Regions from separate parts of the Shewanella sp. Isolate7 genome, predicted to be linked through region 1. Evidence: riboswitches for the same ligand, from Rfam matches in the RefSeq annotation. Region 1 holds a riboswitch; the other holds the start of a gene.
What was found. Region 1 has a riboswitch for cobalamin ahead of L1D47_RS07895 (ABC transporter ATP-binding protein). Riboswitches for the same ligand answer to the same signal wherever they lie in the genome.
Positions count from the first base shown of each region.

Region 2: another riboswitch for cobalamin. It lies ahead of L1D47_RS04240 (TonB-dependent receptor); the one in region 1 lies ahead of L1D47_RS07895 (ABC transporter ATP-binding protein).

Region 1 covers NZ_JAKEVJ010000024.1:52,365-56,784, forward strand. The annotation lists gene cobT (nicotinate-nucleotide--dimethylbenzimidazole phosphoribosyltransferase) at 1-973, opposite strand, end outside; gene L1D47_RS07890 (iron ABC transporter permease) at 1,038-2,081, opposite strand; gene L1D47_RS07895 (ABC transporter ATP-binding protein) at 2,075-2,890, opposite strand; cobalamin riboswitch at 3,097-3,277, opposite strand; gene L1D47_RS07900 (histidine phosphatase family protein) at 3,330-3,941, opposite strand; gene metH (methionine synthase) at 4,295-4,420, shown strand, end outside.
Region 2 covers NZ_JAKEVJ010000011.1:57,381-61,800, reverse strand. The annotation lists gene L1D47_RS04250 (hypothetical protein) at 1-366, shown strand, start outside; partial or broken gene L1D47_RS04245 (DUF805 domain-containing protein) at 591-940, shown strand; cobalamin riboswitch at 1,854-2,070, shown strand; gene L1D47_RS04240 (TonB-dependent receptor) at 2,169-4,139, shown strand; gene L1D47_RS04235 (arylesterase) at 4,232-4,420, shown strand, end outside.

The DNA.
Region 1 (4,420 bases):
CCGCCTGCACCAGAGGCACGGCCAAGGCTGCCCCGGTCCCCTCACCCAGACGCATACCCAGAGAGAGCAGCGGTCTGGCGTTGAGGTGCTCAAGCATCTGCCTATGGCCGCGCTCGTCCGACTCGTGGGCGAAGATCATATAGTCCCGCGCCTGAGGTGCTATCGTCACCGCCGCCAGGGCCGCCGCCGTGGCAATAAAACCGTCGATCAGCACCAGCATCTTCAGCTCCGCCGCGGCCAGGATGGCGCCTGTCATCTGCACTATCTCGAACCCGCCCAGACAGGCCAATACCCCATAGGGATCGCCCAGTTGCTCACGGTGCAGAAACAGCGCCTGCTCCACCAGCATCTGTTTGCGCGCCAGGGTGGCAGCATCTATGCCTGTGCCCCGGCCGACACACTCGGCCGCCTCACGCCCGAGCAGCGCCGCCATGATGGCCGCCGCCGAGCTGGTGTTGCCTATGCCCATCTCGCCAAAGGCGATCAGGTTGCAGCCACGTCTATGGTGCAGGGCGACGCGCTCCTTAGCCATGGCAAAGCCCTGTTTGACCGCGCCCAGGGTCATGGCGCTCTCGCGATGAATAGCACCTGTGCCAGCCCCTAGCCGCTGATTGATAAGCGCCGGTTGATCGGTGATCTCAAGGGCGATGCCGCAGTCGATCACCTCCATGGTGACTCCAGCCTGAGCACAGAAGAGATTAATTGCCGCCCCGCCTTGCAGGAAGTTCATCACCATCTGAGTGGTCACCTCGCTGGGGGCGATAGAGACCCCCGAGGCGGCGATGCTATGATCGCCGGCAAACACCAGCAGGGTCGGCGCGCTGATCTGCGGCTTGTCGGGCCCCAGCACCCGGGCGATAGTCATCGCCAGGGATTCCAGCTCTCCCAAGGCCCCCAGGGGTTTAGTCTTGCTGTCGATGCGCGCCTGTATCCTGGCATCGAACTCTCTGCTTACCTCGACTACTTCAAACATACAGCTCCCTCATACATACAACTCACCCTAGTTCTTTCGCATCACTCAATATTCGCATCAGGGGCTAACGTCGCCGCTTGCCACCCAGAATAAACAGGAAGAAGAGGCTACCTATCACAGCCGTGATGATCCCCACGGGCAGCTCCTGGTAACTCAGCAGACACCTGGCCAGCACATCCACCCAGATCATAAACAGGCCACCCACCAGCGCCGTGAGCATGAGCGCGAAGCGTCCCGGCAACAGCAGGCGCACCATATGGGGCACCATCAGGCCGACAAAACCTATGCCGCCACAATTTGCCACCAGTACGGCGGTGATCAGGGAGCAGAGCAGCAGGCTGATCAGTCGCAGGCGCTGCACCCGGATCCCTAAGGTGTGGGCGGTCTCGTCTCCCGCCTGTATGGCGAGGATCTGCCGCTTCAACAGCAGGAGCACAACGCTGGCGCCAAGCACCACCAGCCAGGGCAGCCAGAGCATAGACCAACTGGCCTTGGCGAAACTGCCCAGGCTCCAAAACAGCACAGAGGCGGCCGATTGCGGCCCGGAGAAATAGAGCATCAGGCTAGCCAGCGCCCCAAACAGGAATGAGATCGCCACCCCAGAGAGCAGCATGCGCTCTATCTGAGTATTCAGATCCCGCCCGCACAAAGCCAGCACCATCATCACCGCCAGGCTGGCACCGATGAAGGCCCCCAGCGGCAGGCCGACGCTGGCCAGGACACCGGTTGCGCCGCCCAGCAGGGTGATCACCACCACGGCCCCCAGCGAGGCGCCCGAGGAGATACCAAACAGATAGGGGTCGGCTAAAGGGTTGCGGGTCACCGTCTGTAACACCGCGCCCGCCAGGGCCAGGCCGAATCCGGCGATAAAAGCCAGCAAGATACGTGGCAGACGCAGCTCTATGATGATCCTCGCGGTCACGCCGCCGGGGTCGGCGCCGCTCAGCTTAGCCAGCAGCAGCTCCAGCACCTCGGCAACGCCTATCTGCGCCGCACCGAAACTCACCGCCAGCACCGGGGTCGCCAGGGTCAAGAGCCCCAGACAGACGAAGGCCAGTTGCTGCAAGGCGCCATATCGCCCGCCCTGACTCAGACTAGCGCTCAGCATGAGTCGCCTCCTTTATCTCGCTGAGCCCCCGGCTGATTGTTGTGATAGCCATAGAAATAGTGGATCTGCGGGTTACCATGCTGAGGATGGGGCGCTACCTGACAGCAGACGCCGAACACCTTGGCAATCTGCGCCTCGCTCAGCACCTGTTTGGGGCTTCCCTGCGCCACGGCCCGGCCCTGATCCAGCAGCAACAGGTGATCGCACAGAGCGCTGGCGAGGTTTAGGTCGTGAATCGAGATCACCACAGTGATCCCCAAGGTCTTGAGCAGCTCGAGGATCTGGATCTGATAACGTATGTCCAGGTGGTTAGTGGGTTCGTCGAGGATCAGCAACTTGGGCTGCTGCACTATGGCGCGGGCGATAAGCGCCCGCTGCTTCTCGCCGCCGGAGAGGGAGGCGTAGGTCTGCCCGGCGCGCTCCTTAAGCCCTACGGTTTCCAGCGCCTGACTCACCGCCAGACGGTCAGCCTTGGTCGTCAGAGAGAACGCCTGCTTGTGAGGCGTGAGTCCGAGGGCCACCAGCTGGGCCGTCGTCATATCGAAATGTTGCGGCGTATCCTGCAACACCACCGCCACCTCGCGGGCAAAGGCCCTGGCACTCAGGCTGGCAATGGGCTGACCAAACAGGGTGATCTCCCCTTGGCTCGGGGTGAGAAAACGATAGAGGCAACGCAGCAGGCTGGACTTACCGGCACCGTTGGGGCCAATGATCCCCAGCATCTTGCCCTCGGGCAGCGCCAGATTAACCTGAGACAATATGGCGCGCTCGCCGCAGCGCCAGCCGAGGTCGCGCACCGACAGCGCCACCTTCGCGTCTAAGCCCTCGTCAAAGCCTTTATATAAGCCATCACCTGTGCCATCGCCTAGGTCATGTGCGGGGAGTGGATCTTGATCTGTACGGGCGTTCAACTACACGCCCTCCAAACGACTCACGCCGAGGCGCCATCGCCCTTGGGCCTTTTGCGGCCCCGAGGAATTCTTCATCTTTTGCTTCCCTCAAGTCACCCGCTTGAGATAGTGGTTAGAGAGTAGGCAGGTATCCTGACTCGTGGCGACCAAAGGATAAAACCAGTTGGCGGGCACACTCACAGTTGCGGGCACAGTTTGGGCTAGTGGCGCTCGGCCTTCCCCAATTCCCTATTAAGTCCGAGTTCTCGCCTTAGCGATCTCGACACCATACTCCCGGCGCAGGCGGTCCCTGCGCCCGGTTATTATGCTAAATTTTGCCGCCGACACAAGGCCGGACTCACTCGGCGTCATGCCAGTGCAGACGCCAGAAACTTTCTCCCGCCTTATCGCGGTAATGGCTTACCTTGACCACGCTGGCGTAATCCAGACTCAAGCGGGTATAGAAACCCACCGCGCGCTCGACCCCGAGCGCCTTGGCCATCAGGTGACGAATCACTCCGCCGTGGGTGATGAGCAAGAGCACCTCGCCGCTGTGCTGATGCACAAGTTGCTCGACCACCTCGTCGACACGCTGTTCGAACGCCGCCATGGGCTCGCCCTCGGGCAATGGATTGACCCAAGGGTCCTGCCAGTAGGCGGTGAGCTCGGCGCCATGATCTGCATGCAGCTCAGGAATCGGCTGACCGTCCCAGCGACCGAAGTAAACCTCCTTCAATCCGGCGTCCAGCGCCACCTTGACCTGATTCTTGCTGGTTAGATGCTCGGCAAACACGCGGCAGCGTGACAGCGGCGAGCTGATCACCCTGTCCACCGCCTCGGGCAGCTTGGCATAGGCCAGCTGCATCTGGGCGAAACCTATCTCGGTAAGCGGTTGATCGCTGTGTCCGCGAAGCAGGTTGCCGCCTTCGCATTCACCGTGGCGCATCAAATAGAGTGTCGTTTGCGTCATAACCCCAGCATTAAACCTTTTCAAGTTGAGTCGTTATCAGCATACGCCCTGGGAGACTCGCTTGGCAATTAAAGATGAATAAGGTATTGAAAAACTTTCAAAATAATCAAGCTTTCGGATAAGGCCACAGCGCCTTAACCCTTACACCCAGCGCCCCGCCTCCCTCGAAGTAAAACCAGATTTGTGCTTATACTCTTTTGACTTGCCCTGAGTATTATAAGTCGATTAGTATAGACGTCTATACGTTTATACATCCAAAATTAAAATAAAACGTCGACACTCAGGCAGAGCCTCAGGCAGAGCCCTTAAGAAGAGTCAGATTAGGCACAGGTCAGTTGAAGTAGGTAAAAGTTATGGCGACCCAATCCCCCGTTCGAAACGTAAGGCAGATTAACGATGCGATCCGCGCGCGGCTCAATAAGGAAATTTTGATCCTCGACGGCGCCATGGGCACCATGATCCAGAACCACAAACTGGAG
Region 2 (4,420 bases), on a different contig from region 1:
TGTGTGCAGGGATTTAAAGGCATGGCTGCCAGTATCGACCCAGAGGCCTTTCTCGACGGTTTCGCCGAGCAGTACCGTAATACCTGCGAAGGGGAGATGCATTATCAGAAACTGGGCGCCAGCGAGCTAGGTGGCAAGGCAAGCTATAGCGCCATGCTAACCTGCGACAAGATGCCCCATACTCATAGGGGTGAGCAGGGCATAGATAAGCCGGTAGGCGAGATAGGCCACTACACGGTTATCGCCGGTGAGGAAGATCTGTTTCTGCTGCATCAATCGGCGCGGGGAGAGGCCTTGTTATCAACCACTTCGCTTAAGATAGCACCACCCATCGAGCGCATCGCCGACATGGCGAGCCTGCGTTAGTCTCGCTCGTTAGATGCTGGTTGATCTATTAGCCTCACGGCACAAGGGGGCGATTTTTTTAGATGCAAGTGGATCGTCTGTGAGCGAAGCGAGATTGTCATTAAATTTCAATTATATTTTTGAAACTATTGATATATTATGAAGCTTATCCAATAGGGGGCTCAGGAATGGCCCCCTCTTTATTGGAGCTTTTCGGTTAATTTACGTAAACAAAGGGAACTATAATGGAATATTTTATTGGTGCGTTGAAGAAGTTTGCTGATTTCACCGGCCGCGCGCGTCGCAAAGAATTTTGGATGTATACCCTTTCTACATCATCTTCTACGCCGTAACGGCCGCTATCGATGTCGCAACCGGTCTGTATATGTTGAGCACCATCTTTGCGCTGGTGATGTTTATCCCAACTATCTCCATGTCAGCCAGACGCCTGCATGACACTGGCCGTTCAGGCTGGTGGCAGTTGATTGGCCTGATCCCGCTGATCGGCGCCATCGTGTTGCTTATCTTCTATGTGCAGGACAGTGTAGAAGGCAACGAATATGGCGACAATCCTAAGGCATTAGCCGAGGCCTGATATCGTTAGCGATATGATGACGCAATAATGTGATGAAGGAGGCTTAGGCCTCCTTCATTGTTTTGAGGGCGCTAAGCTGTCTTTAGGGTGTGGACCTGCTCCCTTGGCGAAGATTCTGATGAGGCCGAGCCTGGGAATATTAGACATTTATACGTGTAGACGTCTATAATGCCCGCGTTCTGTCACTAGGCCTGGAGAGTCGTCTCCTCAACGCTGCACATAAGCCACGGCTTGCCATGAGACAGATCATGACCAAATTCATACCAATCACAGTAAGTAAGCGATCAGAAATAGCGTCGGAAAAACGTTTTAGAACAAGTTAGAATTTTTAGATAAGTAGTTATTCTACAATCGAAAAATCTAACGCAGTTATCGAACGTTTTAACAAGCTAGGGAAGGTGCGAACAAGTCGTCGCACAGCTCTGGCTTTGATAGCAGCGACAGTTCAAGGCATTCAACTGAGGGCATGCCGAGGCCTGCTGAAGTTGAATAACGCCGAAATGGTGTTGCTATCAAAGCCCCGCAGGGCGAGGCTTACAGCGGTATTTGCTGCGTTACAGTTCTTGCGAAGGACTAGGGCCATTCGCTGCAAACTGTGCCTAGCATCTATCCACTTTAAGCACACGCAGAGCAAGCACCGCACAGCTCTGGCTTTGATAGCAGCGACAGTTCAAGGCATTCAACTGAGGGCATGCCGAGGCCTGCTGAAGTTGAATAACGCCGAAATGGTGTTGCTATCAAAGCCCCGCAGGGCGAGGCTTACAGCGGTATTTGCTGCGTTACAGTTCTTGCGAAGGACTAGGGCCATTCGCTGCAAACTGTGCCTAGCATCTATCCACTTTAAGCACACGCAGAGCAAGCACGGGACTTATTCGCACCTTCCCTAGGATGATCGACTATTTACTACGATTGGTATTAGTCAACCTTATGTGGTGCCTGTGGCGCGAGATGACACGGGATAATCGGGAAGCCAGTGAGAGTCTGGCACTGCCCCCGCAACGGTGATAGGTGAGAGCTGGGTGCGCCATGCCTTTAACATCATGGCGTTAAAAAAATCTATGCTCGTCGTTTAAACGCATTGTTTGAACTTAGCCTCAGTCCGGAGACCGGCCCTTAAGGTGATTTTGAGATTTCGGCGGGCAGATCTCAAAATGCGACCCTGGCGGTTTGATGGACTGCGCCCAGTCGTGACGACTTGCCCTGTTTCCCTTTTAGGAGTTAAAGGAAAATGGGTACACAACCTAGTAAAATCGCGCTACTGCTTGGCGCCTGTCTGGCAGGGAGCTTCCCAGCCTTAGCGACGACGTCGGGCACCACAGGGCCTGTGGATGAGACCATCACGGTTATCGGTCGCAGCGAAAACACCCCTATCAACATCGCGGCCAACGTCAATGTGATCGACGCTGCTGCCATCGAGCTTAGCGGTGCCACTAACCTCACCGAGTTGCTGCGGGGACAGAGCGGTATTCAGGTCTCTGACTCTAACTCGGGCGCTGTGTTTGCCATGCGTGGCTTCAGTGCCAGTCAGGCGGTCAACAACACCTTGATCCTGATCGATGGTCGTCGTCTCAACAACATCGATATCGCCGCGCCGAGCATCAGTGCCATCGGGCTCAATCAGGTGGAGCGAATCGAGATCCTCTCAGGCAGCGCCGGTGTGCTCTATGGTGACCAGGCGGTTGGCGGGGTGATTAACATCATCACCAAGGCGCCGAAAGATAACGGCGGCAGCCTGCAGCTCTCCGGCGGCAGCTTCGACACCTTTGAGGCCAAGGCCGACGGTTCGGTCGCCATCAACGACAACTGGCGCCTCTATGGCGCGGCCAACCACCTCAAGAGCGATAACTATCGCGATCATAACGCCAGCAAGACCAGCTCAGTGCTGGGACGCCTGCAGTATGACGATGAGGTGCAGCAGTTTTTCGCCGAGGTGAGTCACTATGACAGCCACCGCGAACTGGCTGCTGCGCTGACCGACGAGCAGATCAAGCAAAACCCAAGACAAATGGGTGATCTGCAGCAGGGAGATCTCTTTATCGATGCCTATCTGCATGAGATGACCACGGCGGCCCGCACCGGCTATCAGCGCCAGCTGAATGAGGCCTGGGCACTGGGCGCCGACCTTAACTACAGCGACACCCTAACAACAGGGCTAAGCACCTGGAACACAAGCCGCCGTGATACCCGCTCCCTGCTGGAGTTTAAGCCTAAGGCTGTGGCTAACATCAAGACGGATAACGGCGAGCTTAAGCTGGTGACCGGCCTGGATCTCAGCCGCGGCGAGGCGACATTTAGCAATCGCAGCAATGTGCAGAAGCTGGCCAGCGCCTATCTGCAGGCAACCGTGCCCCTCACCGAGAGCTTCAGCTATGTGGTGGGTGGTCGTTACGCCGAGGTGACCGATGAGCTGGTTGACGGCAAAGCCTATCCAAATGGGATCGATCTCGATCAGGATGCCCATGCCTTTGAGCTTGGCATCAACTATCGCCCGAGCCAGCAACATAGATTCTACCTGCGCGCCGACGATAACTTCCGTTTCGCCAAGGTGGATGAGCAGGCTTATACGCCAGAGAGCATTCAGGGACTTAAGCCGCAGACCGGCCGCAGCTACGAGGCGGGCTGGGATCTGCTGCTCGAGCGCAATACCCTGCGCCTGAGTGCCTATCGACTGGATCTCGAAGATGAGATCGTCTTTGACCCGAGCGCCGAGACGCCTGCAGGTGGTGACTTCCCCGGCGCCAACTTGAACGCCGATGCCTCGCGTCGCTATGGTGTGAGCGCCGACTGGGATTGGCAGGTGAGTCAGGATGTTCAGCTGGGCCTCGAGTACAACTATATCGATGCCGAGTTCACCGAAGGACTAAACGAGGGTAAGGCGCTCTCTTGGGTAGCCAAGAACAGCGGCCGTGGCTACGTTAGCTATGATGTGTACCAGCACCTGCAGCTTTTCGTCGAGGGTGTCTACACGGGCGAGCGCTACATGGAGGGCGACAATGCCAACCAGGGAGACAAGCTCGATGCCTATACCCTGGCAAACATCGCCATCAACTATAGCCGCGATGCCTGGCTGGCCAGCCTGCGGGTCGATAACCTGCTGGACAAGGAGTATGTCAGCTCAGGTTACTTCAGCACTTGGGGTAGCGGTTATTACCCAGGCACGGGGCGTGCGCTACGCCTGAGTGCCAGTTACCGCTTCTAAAGCTGTTAAAGTTCTAAGAGCCAGTCACACTTGACTGGCTTTTTTATTACCCGCTGTTCATCATAGGGCATAGATCATTTGGGAGTCTGTGGATGAAATTTAAGTGGCTGCTCTTGCCCGTTATATTACTAGCGATCATCACCTTCTGGCCCGCCAGTGGCCCCTCGTTTGCTCCGCTAGCCAGCGATGCCAGGATCCTCGCCTTCGGTGATAGCCTGACCCAAGGCGTGGGGGCCAGTACCGGCATGGATTATCCCAGCCAATTGCAGAGGATGAGCGGA